One region of the Pseudomonas sp. FP2309 genome, then DNA from elsewhere that is predicted to be linked to it. Evidence: riboswitches for the same ligand, from Rfam matches in the RefSeq annotation. Region 1 holds a riboswitch; each other region holds the start of a gene.
What was found. Region 1 has a riboswitch for cobalamin ahead of cobW (cobalamin biosynthesis protein CobW). Riboswitches for the same ligand answer to the same signal wherever they lie in the genome.
Positions count from the first base shown of each region.

Region 2: another riboswitch for cobalamin. It lies ahead of PSH59_RS16985 (ABC transporter substrate-binding protein); the one in region 1 lies ahead of cobW (cobalamin biosynthesis protein CobW).
Region 3: another riboswitch for cobalamin. It lies ahead of cobO (cob(I)yrinic acid a,c-diamide adenosyltransferase); the one in region 1 lies ahead of cobW (cobalamin biosynthesis protein CobW).

Region 1 is NZ_CP117439.1:2,521,114-2,527,484, forward strand. It holds gene PSH59_RS11525 (fatty acid cis/trans isomerase) at 1-172, shown strand, start outside; gene nfuA (Fe-S biogenesis protein NfuA) at 267-851, shown strand; gene cobM (precorrin-4 C(11)-methyltransferase) at 1,039-1,785, opposite strand; gene PSH59_RS11540 (cobalamin biosynthesis protein) at 1,856-2,248, opposite strand; gene PSH59_RS11545 (CbtA family protein) at 2,245-2,949, opposite strand; gene PSH59_RS11550 (CbtB-domain containing protein) at 2,961-3,149, opposite strand; cobalamin riboswitch at 3,246-3,463, opposite strand; cobalamin riboswitch at 3,505-3,705, shown strand; gene cobW (cobalamin biosynthesis protein CobW) at 3,798-4,859, shown strand; gene cobN (cobaltochelatase subunit CobN) at 4,863-6,371, shown strand, end outside.
Region 2 is NZ_CP117439.1:3,703,533-3,709,903, reverse strand. It holds gene PSH59_RS16990 (iron ABC transporter permease) at 1-524, opposite strand, end outside; gene PSH59_RS16985 (ABC transporter substrate-binding protein) at 521-1,531, opposite strand; cobalamin riboswitch at 1,646-1,840, opposite strand; gene PSH59_RS16980 (M24 family metallopeptidase) at 1,940-2,764, shown strand; gene PSH59_RS16975 (hypothetical protein) at 2,999-3,502, shown strand; gene PSH59_RS16970 (hypothetical protein) at 3,533-4,009, shown strand; gene PSH59_RS16965 (aldehyde dehydrogenase family protein) at 4,184-5,575, opposite strand; gene PSH59_RS16960 (LysR family transcriptional regulator) at 5,680-6,371, shown strand, end outside.
Region 3 is NZ_CP117439.1:4,011,047-4,017,417, forward strand. It holds gene cbiB (adenosylcobinamide-phosphate synthase CbiB) at 1-335, opposite strand, end outside; gene bluB (5,6-dimethylbenzimidazole synthase) at 332-982, opposite strand; gene PSH59_RS18380 (cobyrinate a,c-diamide synthase) at 979-2,283, opposite strand; gene cobO (cob(I)yrinic acid a,c-diamide adenosyltransferase) at 2,280-2,891, opposite strand; cobalamin riboswitch at 2,970-3,216, opposite strand; gene PSH59_RS18390 (sorbosone dehydrogenase family protein) at 3,316-4,629, shown strand; gene PSH59_RS18395 (C40 family peptidase) at 4,670-5,209, opposite strand; gene PSH59_RS18400 (C40 family peptidase) at 5,354-5,983, opposite strand; gene hda (DnaA regulatory inactivator Hda) at 6,196-6,371, opposite strand, start outside.

The DNA.
Region 1 (6,371 bases):
GATGGAGCAGGCCAGGGACACCAACCAGTTCGAAGCCATTGTTGATCGCTGGGGCGTGCGCCGCAGTCATCCGCTGTTCTGGCAGTATTTTCACGACTTGTCGCGGTACGTCCGCGAGACCACGCCGGTCGAAGAGGGTGTGCTGGACATGAATCGCTATGAAAACCTCTGACAGGCAGGTCGGTGCTTTTCCGACAAAAATACTCGGACTTTGTACCTGCGTAATATTTTGGCGTAAACTGCCGGCAAGCCTGTGAGGAGTTTCCATGACTGCCATAACCATTACCGACGCCGCCCACGATTACCTGGCTGACCTGCTGTCCAAGCAGAACACCCCAGGAATCGGCATCCGCGTCTTCATCACCCAGCCCGGCACCCAATACGCCGAGACCTGCATTGCCTACTGCAAGCCCGGTGAAGAGAAGCCTGAAGACACCGCCCTGGGGCTCAAAAGCTTCACCGCGTATATCGACAGCTTCAGCGAAGCGTTCCTGGACGACGCGGTCGTCGACTACGCCACCGACCGTATGGGTGGCCAGTTGACCATCAAGGCGCCCAACGCCAAGGTGCCGAACGTCAACGCCGACAGCCCGGTCAACGAGCGCATCAACTACTACCTGCAAACCGAGATCAACCCTGGGCTTGCCAGCCACGGCGGTCAGGTCAGCCTGATCGATGTGGTCGATGACGGCATTGCGGTCTTGAAGTTCGGCGGCGGCTGCCAGGGCTGCGGCCAGGCGGACGTGACCCTGCGTGAAGGCATCGAGCGTACCTTGCTCGAGCGTATTCCCGAGCTTAAAGGCGTGCGCGATGTGACTGACCATACGCAGAAAGAAAACGCCTACTACTGAGTAAGGCGTTCACTGCGAGCAAAAAAACGGCGCCCCGTGAGCGCCGTTTTTTTTGCTTATGAATCAGCGGTTTAAATGGTTTTCTTGATAAATCGGATTAATTTTTTCGCGTGCGCGCATGGCGAAACGATTTTTATAGTTTATGTATAAATATCAACGAGCTATCGGATTAACATCGCGTGGTTTATCAAGATCGATAAAGGTGCGCGTGCCCGGCGCGATACAGCGACGACTCACTGAAACCGTCACCTGACAGCACCCGACCCACCACAATCAACGCCGTGCGCCGAAACCCCTTGGCCGCCACTTTCTCGGCGATATCAGCGAGTGTCCCCATCGCCAGGTCCTGATCCGGCCAGGTAGCCCGATGCACCACGGCGATCGGGCAATCGGCGCCATAGTGCGGCAGCAACTCGGCGACGATCTTCTGCAGATGGTTGACCCCCAAATGAATCGCCATGGTCGTGCCGTGACGGGCCAGGCTGGCGAAGTCCTCGCCGGCGGGCATGCTGGTTTTGTCGGCGTAGCGGGTCAATATCACGCTTTGGGCGATGTCCGGCAGGGTCAGTTCGGCCTCAAGCAACGCCGCGCAGGCGGCCACTGCGGTGACGCCGGGGATGATCTGGAACGGGATGCCCAGCTCGCGCAAATGGCGGATCTGCTCGCCGATCGCGCCATACAGGCTGGGGTCGCCGGAATGCACGCGCGCCACGTCCTGGCCGTTGGCATGGGCGGCTTTGATCAGGTCGATGATCTGCGCCAGGTGCAGTTCGGCACTGTTGACCACCTGCTGCGCCTGGTGCCCCTCCAGGACGGCGGCGGGCACCAATGAGCCGGCATAAATGATCACCGGGCAACTGCGGATCAGGCGCTGGCCTTTGACGGTGATCAATTCCGGGTCGCCGGGGCCGGCACCGATGAAGTAGACGGTCATGGACAATTCCTGTGAAAAAGCGGGCGAGCATGAATGTTGCTCATGATCGGAAAGCGCGATTCTGGGGATTCTAATCGGCGCAGGCCAGCGCGAAGGTGACCTGCGTGGTTTTTTTGCGGGTAATCAGCAGTCGGGCAGGGGCGCCGCCGCGCTGTTCGGCCAAGGCCAGAGCGGCGCTTTCGGCGATCCCGTAACAGCCGGTATGGGCGAACGCGACGGCAGACTTGTGGCTAAGCCGGCCCTCATAAGCAGCCAATTGCTCGGCGCTGAAGCAGTGCAAGGGCAGGCCCAGCCGTTGAGCCAATGCCAGCAGCCCTGGCTCATCCTGTTTGCGATCGATGCTGGCCAGCGCGCTGATGCAGTGGCGCTCGATCCCGCCCTCGGCGAGGGCGCTGTCAAACAGTGCCAGCAGGGTGTGCACGTCACAACCCCGCTGGCAACCCAGGCCGACCACATAGGTCATGCCGAGTATTGGTCGTTGCGGTTGCGGCGGAACAGCCAGGCACTGATCAGGCCCAGGGCGAGCCAGAACACCACGTTGGTCAACTGCGACGCGATCTTGAATTGGGCTTCGAGAGCCTCTGGGGCCAGCATCGAATGCACTTCCGGTTGCGGCGCTCCAATCACATGGGGCACGGCGAGAATGGCCGCGCCGAGCACTTTGAGCAGCCAATTGCGGCCGAACACGATCAGCGCAATGCCGGCTGCGGTCGAGGCGGCTGTGCCGATCCACCAACTCTGGCGCAGTGCCAGGTCGGCGGCGGCGGTGCCCGGCAGTTCAGGCGGCAGGCCCAGGGTCGGCGCCAGCACGAAGGTCGCATACCCGGCCAGGCCCCACAGCAGGCCTTGAGCGGTGCGGGTTGGCGTGCGCAAGGTGTAGAGACCGGCCAGCATCAGCGCGAAACCCACCGCTACCACCAGATTGCCGCCGGTGGTGGACAGCACGCGCTGCCAGCCGTCTTGCGGCTCCCAGGCTTCGGCGTCGTGGCTGTGGGCCGCAGCCCCTGCGCCGTGATCATGCGCCACTTCGGCGGCTGCCGGGGCGTGTTCAAAGGTTTCCGCCTGCAGAATCAGCGGGGCGACCCAGAAGCTTTGCAGCAGGGTCAGCAGCAGGGCGGCCAGCAGGCCGCTGAACCCTGCGGTTTGCGCAATACGCTTGATCATGTCGTCAGCTCTCAATGGCACGGGAACGCGGCGCTGTGGCGGGTATCGTGGGCGGCGTTGTGCACCGCCTCGATATGCGAGAAACCGGCGAAATACACCAGGCACGCGCCGAGGATCGACGCGCCGATGGCGGCGGTCAGGCGTTGACTGAGCGTGGTGGTCTGGCTGGCGGTGTGCGAGGTGCTGCTGATGATCGACATGGCGCGTCCCTATCAGGTGTCAGGGTGAAACGAGCGCATGAAAACCCCGCGAGCCAGGCACGCAGGGTTCTGAACAGCGCCCGCCCACCGCGGGTTTGTTATCTGAATTTTTCGGGCCGGTCTCCGGGCTTGCGAGGGGCGCTCCTGAGAAGGAGTGGGGCCTGATCAAGCGTCTCCTTCCCATGCTGATGCACAGTGGATTTGACGCTTCGCTCGCTTACCGTTGCGGGGGCAGCACCGGACTGGTCATAGGTGTATGACGCACCGGTTTCCCGTTTCACCCTGTGAAGGGCACCCGAAACAAGGCGTGTAGGAAAGCATGCAGAACGGCGGTAGTCAAATGGGCCGAGCCCCTGTAGCCTTGCACCTTCGAGGTTCTTCGGCCCAGGCCGAAGCTAAGAAGGGAACGCGGTTCAAGCCGCGGCTGCCCCCGCAACTGTGAAGGGTTTTCCGACTGCCACGCCACTGCCTGAACCGGCGGGAAGGCGCAGTCGGCGCCGGTCATGTGACCCGCAAGCCCGAAGCCAGGAGACCTGCCTCGTAACCGATTTTCTACTTCAACCGGGCGGGGTGATCCGGTGACGAAATCCGCTTCTGCGCCGCGCCGCAGGGCCTATCGTCCCGTATGCCCGCCCCAAAGGGCATCCGATGAAAACACTGGCCAAACTTCCCGTCACCATCGTCACCGGCTTTCTCGGTTCGGGCAAAACCACGTTGCTGCGCCACATGCTCGACAATGCCCAGGGCCGTCGCATCGCCGTGATCGTCAACGAATTCGGCGAGTTGGGTATCGACGGCGACATCCTCAAGCAGTGCTCCATCGGTTGCACCGAAGAAGAAGCCAATGGCCGCGTCTACGAGTTGGCCAACGGCTGCCTGTGCTGCACCGTGCAGGAAGAGTTCTTCCCGGTGATGCGTGAGCTGGTCGCCCGTCGCGGCGACCTCGACCATATTCTTATCGAAACTTCGGGCCTGGCGCTGCCAAAACCCCTGGTGCAAGCCTTCCAGTGGCCGGAAATCCGCAGCGCCTGCACGGTTGATGCGGTGATCACCGTGGTCGACAGCCCGGCCGTGGCCGCCGGCACCTTCGCCGCGTTCCCTGATCAAGTCGACGCCCAGCGCAAACTGGACCCGAACCTGGATCATGAATCGCCGCTGCACGAGCTGTTCGCCGACCAACTGGCCAGTGCCGACCTGGTGATCCTCAACAAGGCCGACCTGATCGGCCCCGAAGACCTGGCCCGTGTGCGCCTGGAAGTCGCCGAAGAGCTGCCGCCGGCAGTAAAAGTCATCGAAGCCAGCAGCGGTCGCCTGCCGCTGGACGTGTTGATCGGCCTGGGTGCCGGCTCCGAAGAGCACATCGACGGTCGCCACAGCCATCACGATCATCACCACGACGGTGAAGACGATCACGACCACGATGCGTTCGACTCCATCTCCATTGACCTGCCCCAGGCCGACGAAGCGCTGCTGCTCAACGCCCTGAACCAGTTGGTGGTGCAGCACGGCATCCTGCGCATCAAAGGGTTTGCCGCGATCCCGAACAAACCGATGCGCCTGCTGATCCAGGGCGTGGGCACGCGTTTCGACAAGCACTTCGACCGTGCCTGGGGCGCCGACGAAGCGCGCGTCACACGCCTGGTGCTGATCGGCCAGGCGCTCGACGCCGCCAGCCTTGAAGCGCAGTTGCGCGCCGCGCTCAGCGTTTAAACCATGCACCTGCTCAGGACCCAGCCCGGCGGTTTCGTCGCGGACGACAATATTGCCGACCTTGGCCAAACCCCCGCCGAGCTGGTGATCCTGTGCAGCGGCGATTCCAGCCTGGCGCTGCTGGCCGAAGCGGCGCAGCAGTTGCCTGAGGATTATCCCAGCCTGCGCCTGGCCAACCCGATGCAGGTGCAGAACCATGCCTCGGTCGACCTGTACGTCGACGAAGTACTGTGCCACGCCAAAGTCATCCTGATCTCCCTGCACGGCGGCATTGGCTACTGGCGCTACGGCATCGAGCGTTTGGTCGAGCTGGCCGAGCGCGGCGTCACGCTGATCCTGGTGCCGGGGGATGACCGTCCAGACCCGGAGCTCAGCGGCCTGAGCACGGTCAACGCCGAGCAACGCGACCGTCTCTGGCGCTTCCTGCGCCAGGGCGGCCTGGCCAACGCGCTGGATTTTTACCGCTGCCTGGCCAGTGGTTATCTGGGGCGCGAATACCCGTGGGCCGAGCCGCAAACGCTGCCGCGCACCGCGATTTATCACCCCCATTGCGCCAATGCCCGTCTCAATGACTGGCAGAGGGAGTGGCAGGCCGATCATCCCGTGGCGGCGGTGTTGTTCTACCGTTCCCACTTGCAGGCGGCCAATACCGCTTTTATTGACGTATTCTGCCAACGTTTGCAGGCCGCGGGCCTCAACCCGTTGCCGATCGCGGTGGCCAGCCTTAAAGAGCCCGGCTGCCTGACGGTGGTCGAGGACCTGCTGGACGAGGTCGGCGCGGCGGTGATCCTCAACACCACCGGGTTTGCCCAGTCCAGCCCGGAAGCCCCGCATTTGCGTCCGTTTCGCCGCAATATCCCGGTGATCCAGGCCATTTGCGCCCAAGACAACCAGCCCGGCTGGCAGGCCAGCGAACAGGGCCTGGGCCCGCGCGACCTGGCGATGCACATTGCCTTGCCGGAGCTTGACGGGCGCATCATCAGTCGGCCGATCAGCTTCAAGGACCTGGCCTGGCGCAGCGAGCGCAGCCAGTCGGATGTGGTGTGCTACCGCGCCGCGCCCGAGCGCATGGATTTTGTCGCCGAGCTGGCACGGCGCTGGGTCGAGCTGGCGCGGGTGCCGAACGCGGATAAACGCATCGCGCTGGTGCTGGCCAACTACCCGACCCGCGATGGCCGCATCGGCAATGGGGTGGGCCTGGACACCCCGGCGGCGGCGCTGAATATCCTGCGGGCCCTGCAAGCCGAAGGGTATCCGCTGCCGCACGCGTTACCGGACAGCGGCACGGCCCTGATCCATGAGCTGCTCGGCGGCGTCACCAACGACCTCGACAGCCTCGACCTGCGCCCCTGCCACCAAAGCCTGGGCCTGGACGACTATGAGGCGATGTTCCAGCGCTTGCCCGAGGCCAATCGCCAGGCCGTGCTGGAACGCTGGGGGACGCCCCACAACGACCCGATGTGCCGTGACGGCCGCATGATGATCGCCGGCCTGCGCCTGGGCCTGACGTTC
Region 2 (6,371 bases), 1.2 Mb from region 1:
TCGGAACTGGCGGATTTGGTGATGAGGAACGCGGTAAGTGCATTGAACAACTGCGAGCCGGCGATGCCCGCCAGGATGATCTGCCCGGTGCCGCTCACGGAACCGCTGGCCCGCGCCAGCAGAATCACCAGCGCAAACGCTGCCATGGCGCCAACAAAGGCGCCGGCCGACAGCGAGATCAGCCCGCCGCCTACGCCCATCAACGCCACCAGCACCGCGCCGGTCGAAGCGCCGGCGCTGATGCCCAGCAGGTACGGGTCGGCCAACGGGTTACGCAGCAACGACTGCAAAATCACCCCGCAGGTGGCCAACCCCGCCCCGCAGGCAGCGGCGACCAGCGCGCGGGTCAGGCGATAGTTCCACACCACGCCTTCGTCAATCGGGTCGAGTGCGTAGCCGGCGTTCCACAGTTTATTGGCGAGCACCTGGAGCACCACCTGCGGTTCGATGGCGGTTTCACCGATGGCCACGCCGGCGAGTACGGCGGCCAGCAGCAGGACCAGGGCTATTAGCGTGCGGGTCATTGGGGCAGGTCGTAGCCGTCGATGGCGCCCGCCAGTTGTTCAAGGCCGTCGAACGTGCGGATGCTGGCCTGCAGCGCCAGGGCGTCGAGGATGATGATGCGATTGTGTTTGACCGCGTCCATGTTGCGCGTGACCGGGTCGCTGCGCAGGAAGGCCAGTTTCTTTTCATGATCGTCGGCGGGGTAGCGGCGCCGGTCCATGCGGGCGATCACCAGGAAGGTCGGGTTGGCCCTGGCGATGGTTTCCCAGCCGACGGCGGGCCATTCTTCATCGGACTGCACCACGTTATGCAGGCCGAGGGTCTCGAGCATGAACTCGGGGACACCTTTGTGACCGGCCACGTACGGGTCGCTGGCCATCTCGGCGCTGGAGAACCATACCAATGCACTGGCGTGCTTGAGGCCTTTGCTCTGCACAGTGGCCACCGAGTGGGCCAGGCGCGCCTTAAGCCCGTCGTTCAACTGCTGGCCGCGATCCTGTACGTCGAAAATCTGCGCCAGTTGGCTGATGCTTTTGTAGAGCGTGTCGATGCGAAACGGCTCCAGTCGCGTGCCGTCGGCGCCCACCAGGTTGTCTTTGTTTTCGCAGTCGGAGGGCAGCAGGTAGGTGGGGATCTTCAGCTCGTGGAATTGCTCGCGCGTACCCACCACGCCTTGCGGGCCCACCACCCATTCCAGTTCGGCAGCCACCAATTGCGGGCGCTTGGCGATCACCGCTTCAAAGCTCGGCTCGTTGTTGGCCAGGCGCTCGATGCCATCGTTCTGCGCCTTGAACTGCGGCAGCACGCTGTTGAACCACAGAGAGGTGCCAACCACGGTATTACCCACGCCCAGGGCGTAGAGCATTTCGGTAGCGGCCTGGCCGATGGTCACGCTGCGCGCGGGGGCCTGCCCGAAGGTCAGGGTGCTGCCGCAGTTTTCTACCGTCAGCGGGTAAGCAGTGGGTGCCGCCTGGGCCAGGGCACAGAAAGCCAGGCCAGTGATCAGGGCAATAACGCGTGGCAGCATGGGGCGATCTCCGTTTGAACCGTACGTGGAACTGGGGAGGTACGATTCGGAAATACACCCTCGAGCGTCGTGATAAAGGCAGGCAAGGATGTGCTTCCCGGACACCCCGCCGGTGAGTGATGTTGCTGGGCCGGCAGGTCTCCTGACTGATGCGTCGTCGCCTCGCTCCAGCCTTCCCGGACGGCGTCCAGTGGCGTTGAGGAGCGGGCTCGGCACCTACAGTTGCGGGGGCAGTTTCGATTGGCGCCGCGTGCGGCGTTTCGAATTCCCTATTAGTCCCGTGGGGGAACCGGCGCGGTATGGTAGTCCATCTTGGGCGCTGGGTGGAGGTACAATTTGGGTCCGTCCATAACCAACCCAAGGAAGGCCATGTTAATACGTCTGAGAATAGTGCCACTGTTGTTTTGCATGAGCGCACACGCCGCTGACCCTGCGCTCGCCCGCTACACCGACGCGATCGGCGACAGGGCCCGCGCCATCGCCCAGTTGGATGACGCAACCATTCTTGCCGAGGAAGCCAAACTGGCGCCCGTCGCCAGTGACCTGTTGCGCAAGGTCGCGCCGCTGATCCGCAAGGGCGGCACCGGCACTGCGGTCCAGGAATTTTTACTCGACCAGTACGCACAGCACGGCTGGCTGCCGATGATGTTCGGTTATCGCGGCTACCCGGCAGCGGTGGCGGTGTCGGTGAATAACCAGGTGAGCGCCGCGCCGCCCACCGATGTGCCGTTCCCGGACGCGGCGCTGGTAAAAGTGGAGTTGATCGCGGCATCGGCGCAGGCCCATGTTGCCCAGGTCTGGACGTTCGCCACACCCAATGCCACCCCGGCGCAACGCCAATTGCTGATGACTGCGCGCCGTGCGCTGGCCAACGGAGTCGCCCACGTTCAGGGCGGCCAGCGGCTGGCCAATGTGGGGGCGGCGATACAACAGGAACTGGACGCGGGCCATGCCGTCGCGGTGCGTGAGTTTGCGGGCTATGCCATGGGGCAGGCGCGCATACAAAAGCCGCAAGTGCTCGGTTACAAGGTCGAGGGTGACAGCCCGTTGATGCAACCCGGGCAAGTGCTCAACGTGTATGTGATCGCCAAGGCGGGCACCGTTGGTGTGAGGTATCAGCCACCGGACTTTTGGAGCCTGCTCTCCACGGACGGTGCCGACGGCGTGATGTTGTCGGCGATGGTCGAGGTGACGGCAGATGGGCACCGGCTGCTTAGCCGGATGCTGGATTGATGCGCTGTACCGCCCTGCGAATGCTTGAGCGATGGGGTGACACGCAGTGATGGCTCAATGATATTATTTGCCGCGCCCTTTCGATTCGCCTTTGTTCATGGAGAACTTATGTCTTTTCGCAACGTCCTTGTCCTGACCCGGCTTTGCACCTTGTTACTGCTGGGTGGTTGCGCCCAGTCAGTGTCGTCACCCCCACCTGCTGCGCCAGTGCCGCTTGAACCGTTAGGACAGGTTTTGCCCTCGAACCCTTCAAGGCTGGGCTGGATCGACCAGATCATTGATCAAGACCCCGTCGTCACTTCTGCGCGCAAGCCCGTACTCCAACCGGCTCCGGATAACGACGCGCGCATTGCCAAATTGCGTAAACAAGACGGTGGCGTGCTGCCCGCGGGCTATTGGGCGCTCTACAAGCAGAACCTGGAAGCCATGCAGTACGACTTGAACCACCAGCATGACGCGGCCCGTGCCGAATACGTAAACACCTACCGCGATGAGTTGAGTCGTTTGAACGACGTGACACTGCAAACCATAGCCACCGCGCCCCAGGCACTGGATGCCCACACCCGCAGCCAGTTAAACGCACGCCTGACTGACCGCACCGCGGCCTATATCACAACCAGCAATCAGTCGTTCCGGGCGGCCACGGACGCCCACATTAACCGCATGGCCTTGATGGATCGCCAATACGATGTCTGCGCACGCCACCCGGATTGCTGGGATGCACCAGTCAAGCACTAGCCTCGATACGTCATACACAGGGAGTAAGTCATGAATGCTGATCAATGGATTGTTTTGTTCGAGCGGGCCTTTCGTGAAATGGGCGATAAACTCGAACAGGTGTTGCAACTGAACAGTTGCCGCGAGCACTGGATTCAGGCCGAAATCAGCTTGTATGCCTGGTTCAAGAATGAGATCAGCCTCTGGACCGATTTGCCGATTGGCGAGCGGCGCAAAGCCGACCTGTATGCCCTGGACGACAGTGGCTCAACGAGCATGGTTGCTGAAATCAAGTGTCTGGGCGACATATCCCAAGCCAAGTGCCTGGAGGGCAATTGGTCAGTGAGGGCTGATGTTGAGCGGTTGCGCTCATTCGAATGCCCGGTCCGGTTGTTTGTGCTGGTGATTGCCAAAGGTGAGCGCGAGACCAACACCGGACGACGCCTTCGCGGGGATGAGTGGGTAGATGGGCGTGACTGCGTCAACGTAGACCTGGGGTTTGCCTTGATCCGCCTGTGGGCGCTTTGACGCAGCTGCTTTCCTGTCGGGCATGCGACTGGCTTACTGCGCGAGCAACTGCTGGAAGCAAGTAAGGGCATGCTGCAAAAGCAGTGGGGGAAGTGACGGTCGATTGGTCGAAAAAGCACCGCAGGTCAAAGGTGGGAGCAAGCCCGCTCCCACAGTTGACGGGTGTTGCCTGTTTTATTTGCGGTCCAGCCACACGGTCTGCGCGTTGCAGAACTCGCGCACACCAAAGTGCGACAGCTCGCGGCCGAAGCCGCTCTTCTTCACGCCACCAAACGCCACCCGTGGGTCAGAGACGCTGAAGGCGTTGACGAAGATCCCGCCGGTTTCCAGTTGATCGGCGATATGCCGGGCTTTTGCCGCATCGGCGGTGAAGATGCTGGCGGTGAGGCCGAACTCGCTGTCGTTGGCCAGCGCCACCGCGTGGTCAGCGTCGCGGGCGGTGATGATCGAGGCCACCGGCCCGAACAGCTCCTGTTTGAACGAGGTCATCCGGTCGGTGACGTCTGCCAGTACGGTCGGTTCGTAATAGTTACCGGCCCCTGCGACTTTATTGCCGCCCAATAACAATGTGGCGCCTTCTTGCAGAGTGGCCTGGACCTGGCCGTGCAACTCGTCCCGCAGGTCGAAGCGGGCCATCGGGCCGACGTAGGTGTCGGCTGAGGTCGGGTCGCCCATCACCATGGCGCGGCTGGCCTCGACGAATTTGGCGGTGAAGGCTTCGACCACACCGGCCTCAATGATCAGGCGCTTGGCGGCGGCGCAAACTTGGCCGCTGTTTTGGAAGCGGCCAATCAGCGCGGCCTGTACGGCGGCGTCGAGGTCGGCATCGTTGAGCACGATGAACGGGTCGGAGCCGCCCAGTTCCAGCACGCATTTTTTCAGCGCCGCGCCCGCCTGGGAGCCGATGGCGATGCCGGCACGCACACTGCCGGTGAGGGTGACGGCGGCGATCCGTGGGTCGGCGATGGCGCTGGACACACCCTCGGTGGTCACGTTGATCACTTCAAACAGGCCTTCGATAAAACCGGCTTTCTGGAAGGCTTGCCTGATCAGGTACGCGCTGCCCATCACGTTCGGTGCGTGTTTGAGCACGTAGGTGTTGCCGGCCAGCAAGGTCGGCACTGCGCCGCGCAGGACTTGCCAGACCGGGAAGTTCCACGGCATTACGGCGAGGATCGGACCCAGTGGGCGGTATTCGATGTGCGCGGTGCCGTTGTCCACCAGGGTCGGTTCCGGGGCGAGCATGGCCGGGCCTTGGGCGGCGTACCACTCGCTCAGTTGCGCGCACTTTTCGATTTCGGCACGGGCCTGGGCAATGGGCTTGCCCATTTCCAGGGTGATCATCTGTGCCATCTCCTCCGCTTGTTCGCGCAGGGCAGCGGCCAGGGCCAGTAACCGCTCGGCGCGTCCGCTGACCGGCTGGCGGCGCCAGGTGCGGAAGGCTGCGGTGGCACGCTCGAGCGCGGCGTTGAGCTGCGACGCGGTTTCATACGGATAGCTGCCGACCGTTTCGCCGTTGGCGGGGTTGATCGACAGGGCGTGGGTCTGAGGGGAAATAGCGTTCATGGCACCGTCCTGCGTGTGCGTTGGGATGGTGGTCAGCGTAAGGCGCTGGCTCTTTTCTGGAAACTGAATAATATTAAGCAATACATTCACGATTGGAGAATGACTTGGATCTGGTGCAGCTGGAAATCTTCAAGGCCGTTGCCGAGCAAGGCAGTATCAGCGCCGCCGCGCAGTTGATTCATCGTGTGCCGTCGAACCTGACCACACGCATCAAGCAACTGGAGCAGGACCTGGGCGTGGCGTTGTTTATCCGCGAGAAGAGTCGTCTGCGCCTGTCGCCGGCCGGGTGGAATTTCCTCGGCTATGCGCGGCGTATCCTCGACCTGGTGCAAGAGGCCCGCGCCACGGTGGCGGGGGAGGAGCCCCAAGGCGCGTTTGCGCTGGGGTCACTTGAGAGCACGGCGGCGGTGCGCATTCCGGCGTTGTTGGCGGCGTATAACCAGAAGCACACCAAGGTCGAGCTGGACCTGAGCACGGGGCCTTCGGGCACGATGATCGAAGGCGTGTTGTCGGGGCGGTTGACGGCGGCGTTTGTCGACGGCCCGGTGTTGCACTCGACGCTGGAGGGCGTGGCGGTGTTCGAGGAAGAGATGGTGGTGATTGCGCCGCTGCATCATGCGCCGATCACGCGGGGCAGGGAGGTCAACGGCGAGAACATTTACACGTTCCGTTCCAACTGCTCTTACCGGCACCACTTCGAGCGCTGGTTTGCGCAGGACGGCGCGGTGCCGGGCAAGATCTTCGAGATCGAGTCGTACCACGGCATGCTCGCGTGCGTCAGCGCCGGTGCCGGCCT
Region 3 (6,371 bases), 1.5 Mb from region 1:
GCCTGATCCAGGTCATCGCTGCGCAAGGCCTGGGCGACAGGCATGACATGTTCGCCGAGGCTGCGCATGCCAAGGGCACAGTACAACGCCAGAATTTCCAGTGCCCAGCCGATATACGGCGCCCACGACAAGGCGGTGGCCAGCAGGGTCAGCGGCACCACCGCGACAAACCAGGCGGTCACACCATGGCTGCGCCAGCCCCGGCCGCCGGAGTTGAAACGCTGCTCGATGCGCCCGGCAAAGTTGCCGAACGCCACCAGCGGATGCCAGCGCCTGGGCTCACCCAGCAGCGCATCCAGCGCCACCGCAGCGACACACAGCAAGGCCACACTCATTGACTCACTCCCCACCTGTTCTCAAACAACATGTCACTCAGCGGCCGTGGTTCGGTCCAGCCTTCGAGCTGCAACATCGGTGCCGGATAAAACTCGGCCACCGGGCCCAGGCACAGCACGGCCAGGGGTTTGGCGCCGGGCGGCAAGCCCAGCAAGTCGGCCAGCGCCTGGGGCTCGAACAACGACACCCAGCCCATGCCCAGGCCTTCGACGCGGGCGGCCAGCCATAGATTCTGAATGGCACACGACAGCGACGCCATGTCCATCTCCGGCAAGGTGCGCCGCCCGAAGATGTGGCGCTCACGGTCATCCATCAGTGCCGCGACCAGCACCTCGGCGCAATCGTGGATGCCTTCGACCTTGAGCTTCATGAACGCATCGGAGCGCTCGCCCAGGGCTTCGGCGGTGCGCACGCGCTCTTCTTCCACCAGATGCTGGATCTGCCCACGCAGGTGGCGGTCGCTGATGCGGATAAAACGCCACGGTTGCATCAGCCCGACACTGGGTGCCTGGTGTGCGGCCTGGAGCAGGCGATGCAGCAACTCAGGCGCCACGGTGCCGCCGCTGAAGTGGCGCATGTCGCGGCGTTCGGCGATGGCGCGGTAAACCGCCGCGCGGTCGGCCTGGGGGAACGCGTTGTCAGTCATGAGGGTTGCGGCGCAAAGAGCGCCGCCACTGCCGCTGGGTTGGACGGGAAGTAAAAGTGCACGTAGGACGCGGTCATCCGCCCTTGTCGGTAAACGGCCTCCGCCCCGCGCCCACCATTGGGGCTCAGCCCTCGGGCAATCGGCTGCCACTCGGTGTTGGTCAGGGAATGATGATAGGTATGGCCGCGCAGCACGCCTTCGGGCAACTCGACACTTTGCAGGGCCAGGGCCGCGAGTTTCTTTTGCATCACCGCATCGCCCTGGAGCAGGCCGAGCAGTTCAGCGCGGTGGCCATCGACATCGGTGAGCGAGTCCAGCAGGTAAAGCATGCCGCCACACTCCGCGAGCAACGGTTTGCCGGCGGCGTGATGGGCACGGATGGCCGCGAGCATCGGGGTGTTTTCCGACAGCGCCTGGTGGTGCAGTTCCGGGTAACCGCCGGGTAAATACAGGCTGTCGGCGGCGGGCAGCTCACGATCATGGATCGGCGAGAAAAAGCTCAGTTCGGCGCCCATCGCGCGCAACAGGTCAAGGCTGGCTCCGTAGGTGAAGGCAAAGGCCTCATCGCGGGCCACGGCGATGCGTACGCCTGCCAGCAAAGGCTCGGCCTCGATCACCTGCGGCGCGGCGAAGGTCACCGGTGGTGGCAACGCCACTTCGCAACTGCTGCCCAGGGCTTGGGCGGCGGCGTCCAGGCGCACATCAAGGTCATTCAATTCGCTGGCCTGCACCAGGCCCAGGTGACGGCTGGGCAACTCGATACCGGTCTCCCGGGACAATGCGCCATACCAGCGCAGGCCCTCGGTGAGACTGCCTTCGAGCAACTGTGCATGGCGCAGGGTGCCGACGCGGTTGGCCAGGACGCCGGCAAACGGCAAGTCCGGCTGGTAGCGCGCCAGGCCTAACGCCAGCGCGCCGAAGGTCTGGGCCATGGCGGTGCCGTCGATCACGCCGAGCACCGGCACACCGAAGTGCCGCGCCAAGTCAGCGCTGGACGGGGTGCCGTCGAACAGGCCCATCACGCCTTCGATCAGGATCAGATCGGCCTCTCCCGCCGCTTCCCACAGCAGACGGCGACTTTCCTGCTCGCCCACCATCCACATGTCCAATTGATACACCGGCGCACCGCTGGCGCGCTCGTGGATCATCGGGTCCAGAAAGTCCGGGCCGCATTTGAACACGCGCACCTTGCGCCCCAGGTTGCGGTGCAAACGGGCCAATGCAGCGGTGACGGTGGTTTTGCCCTGGCCGGACGCCGGTGCGGCGATCAATACGGCTGGGCAATGACGGGGCTGATTCAAAGTTCGACGCCCTTCTGTGCCTTGATACCGGCCTGGAACGCGTGCTTGAGCATGCCCATTTCGGTGACGGTGTCGCCCATTTCGATCAGCTCGGGCTTGGCGCCGCGACCGGTCACCACCACATGCTGCATCGGCGGGCGGGCTTGCAGGTCACTGAGCACCTGGTCAAGGTCGAGGTAGCCGTGCTTGAGGGCGATGTTCAACTCGTCCAGCACCACCAGGCCGATGGCCGGGTCTTGCAGCAATTGGCGCGACACGGCCCAGGCAGCCTCGGCGGCGGCGATATCGCGTTGGCGGTCTTGGGTTTCCCAGGTGAAACCTTCGCCCATCACATGAAAGCGTACTTGCTCGGGGAAACGTCGGAAAAACAGCTCCTCGCCGGTGCTGTTGCGCCCCTTGATGAACTGCACCACGCCGCACTGCATGCCATGCCCAATGGCCCGGGCAAGCATGCCGAACGCCGAACTGCTCTTGCCTTTGCCGTTGCCGGTGAGCACCAGCAGCAAGCCGCATTCGTTGGGGGAGTTGGCGATGCGCTCGTCGATCACGGCTTTTTTGCGCAGCATGCGCGCCAGGTGGCGTTCGTCGCGGTCGGGGGTATCGGTCATGGCAGCTCTCCGTTGGGGCTGAACAAAAACGGCGGGCAGGAAAAAACACAAACAGACAGCCAAGCATCGCCCACCGTGATGCTGTTGAATGAGTCAGGCCGGTCTCCGGGCTCATGAGTGGCGTCCTGTAGAGAACGGACCGACGCTGCGCCTTCCCATATCGCACGCGATACAGTGGCAAAAGGCAGCGATTTGACTCATTTACCGTTGCGGGGGCAGCGCCGGAATTGCGGCGGCACTGTGTACAAGTGCGCTCACTCACCGGCTTCCCTGTTTCACCCTGTCGACCCATCGGTCACAGAGCACCTGAAACAAGCGGCGAAGGTTAGTGGGTTGGGGGTGGAGCGTCAATGAAAGCTGGACGAGTACTTGAACCATCGCACCGCAGCGCTCCTCTACCCTTACAGGTATCAAGGAGAACACCATGCATAAAACCAGACTCGCCCTGCTGATCATGCTCGCCGGCACCCTCGTGGCTTGCGGCGAAAGCTCCACCCTGCAAGTCTCAGACGGCACCGGCCCGTCGCCCAGGCTGCCGGAGCCGAACAAGACACTGATCCCGACCGTCAACATCGCGCCAGCCATCGGCTGGCCGGAGGGCGCCAAGCCAACCGCGGCGGCTGGCACCCAGGTGGCCGCATTCGCCGAGGGCCTGGACCACCCGCGCTGGCTGTATGTGCTGCCCAATGGCGATGTGCTGGTAGCGGAAACCAATGCTCCGCCCAAGCCGGATGACGCTAAGGGCCTGCGCGGCTGGGTCATGGAAAAGGTCATGGGCCGTGCCGGCGCGGGGGTGCCGAGCGCGAACCGCATCACGCTGCTGCGCGACGCCGATCACGATGGCGTCGCCGAAACCCGCACGGTGTTCCTGGAAAACCTCAACTCGCCGTTCGGCATGACCCTGGTCGGCAACGATCTGTACGTGGCCGACTCGGACAAACTGCTGCGCTTCCCGTATCAGCCGGGCGAAACCGAAATCAAGGCTCAGGGCGCCAAGGTGGTCGACTTGCCCGGCGGCCCACTGAATCACCACTGGACAAAAAACGTGGTGGCCAGCAAGGACGGCAGCAAGCTGTACGTGAGCGTCGGCTCCAACAGCAACGTCGGCGAGAACGGCCTGGAGGCGGAACAGGGGCGTGCCGCGATCTGGGAAGTCGACCGCGCCAGCGGCCAGCACCGGATTTTCGCCTCCGGCCTGCGCAACCCCAACGGCATGGCCTGGGAACCGCAGAGCGGCAAACTGTGGACGGCGGTGAATGAACGCGACGAGATCGGCAGCGACCTGGTGCCCGACTACATTACCTCGGTCAAAGACGGCGGCTTCTACGGCTGGCCGTTCAGTTATTACGGCCAACACGTGGATGTGCGCGTCACGCCGCAGGACCCCGTCCTGGTGGCAAAGGCAATTGCGCCGGACTACGCAGTGGGCCCGCATACCGCTTCGTTGGGGCTGACTTTTGCCGAGGGCAGCAAGCTGCCGGCTGCGTTCAGCAACGGCGCGTTTATCGGCCAGCATGGCTCGTGGAATCGCAAACCGCACAGTGGCTATAAGGTGATCTTCGTGCCGTTTGAGAATGGCAAACCGAAAGGGCAGCCGGTGGATGTGCTTACCGGATTCCTCGACAAGGATGAGAAAGCCATGGGCCGGCCGGTAGGCGTGGTGATCGACAAGCAGGGGGATTTGCTGGTGGCGGATGATGTGGGGAATAAAGTGTGGCGGGTGTCGGCGGCTAAATGAGCCACTGCAGGAGGGGCGCACCCCCTCCTGCAGCGTTGCGTTAAGGGTTGCGTGCCAGATTGCCCGGCAGCACCCTTTTGGCGCTCAGGTAGGCATTCTGCCAATAGGCTTTGGACAAGGTGTCCAACTTCACCGTACCGCCGGTTTGCGGCGCGTGGACGAAACGGCCTTCGCCCACGTAGATCCCGGCATGGCTGACCTGCGAGCCACCGCCAGTGGCGAAGAACAACAGGTCGCCGGTTTGCAGGTTCTGCTCACTCACGTCCTGGGCGCGCATTACGATCAGCTCGCGCGTGGTGCGCGGCAGGGAGATCCCGGCGGCATCGCGGTAGACAAAGCCGATCAGGCCACTGCAATCAAAACCGGAGTCAGGCGTATTGCCGCCCCAGCGATAAGGCGTGCCGACCAGGCCCAGCGCGCGAAAGAGTACGTCTTCGGCCACAGGCGAAAAATTCTGGGTGGAATAGTTGAACACCGGCTTGGGCTTGACCGCGACGGGTGCGGGCGGCGGTGTGCGGCTGGCGCAGGCGCTGAGGAGCGCGGCGCAAAGCATTAGAATCAGGCGGGCCGAGGTCGACATGTGCAGAACAATCCTGGTCTGGATGCGGCTTTCGCTGCCGAACGCTGAAAACCAGAACGCGCAAGCAAAGCTCGCGCGAACGGATTACAACAATGTCCAGGGATTCTAGCGCTTACACGTCAAACTTCAAGTATCACTTTAAGTTTACTTACTGGCGGTAACCGTTGTCGGGGCCATGGCGAGTGCGCGCTTGGCTTCGATAAAGGTTTTGCTCCAGTAGCTGTCCCCCAGGTTGTCGACTCGAACACCGCCACTGCGACGGCTGCTGGAGTGGATAAACTGGTTGTCACCCAGGTAGATGCCGGCGTGACTGACACGACCGCGACCTGCCGTACTGAAGAAAAGCAGATCACCGGGCTTGAGGTTGTTGCGTGCGACCAACGGTGCTTTCACGTTGATCATTTCGCGCGTCGAGCGTGGCAGGTTCATGCCAGCCTCTTCACGAAACAGATAACCGATGAAACCGCTGCAATCGAAACCGGCTTCCGAGGTACCACCGAAACGGTAACGGGTACCGATCAGGGACATGCCGCGTTCGAGAATGCTGTCGGCCAGCACTGGAAGCTGGTAAGGCTTGCTGCCGGAAAAATCGGCCAGCTCTTTTTCCGTTGCCAACTCTTCTTCGTAAACAGAAGCAGACTGTGCAGCAACGAATTTTGCCTGATTTTGAACCTGTGGTTTTTGCTGTTCCGCCACCTGTTGAGGGTGGGAGGCGCAGCCAAACAACAGGGTAACGAGTGCGAGAGGCACGAGGGGTGCGAAGCGATTTAGCATGGGCACGACCGTGGCTGATGTGTAAAGAAGCCGAGACTATGCCTTCTATCACATCGATTTGCAAATTCAATCGTGCTCTATGTGACTTCTTGTTTGGACGCTGACATCTAAGCCCTTAACACCCTATACACGCCCTTCGCGTGGCCAAAGCGGCCCAAACGCGGGTTTTCTGACGCCTGAAATTTGCCAAAAGCCGCGAAAACAAAGGGCTGCTACCAGCCGAGGGTTTCCTTGAGAAAGGGAATGGTGAGCTTGCGTTGGGCCTGCAAAGAGGCCTGATCGAGCTGTTCGAGCAAATCGAACAACGCACTCATGCTGCGCGTGCCACGGGTGAGGATAAAGTGCCCGACCTCGTCGGTGAGGTGCAGGCCGCGACGGGAGGCACGCA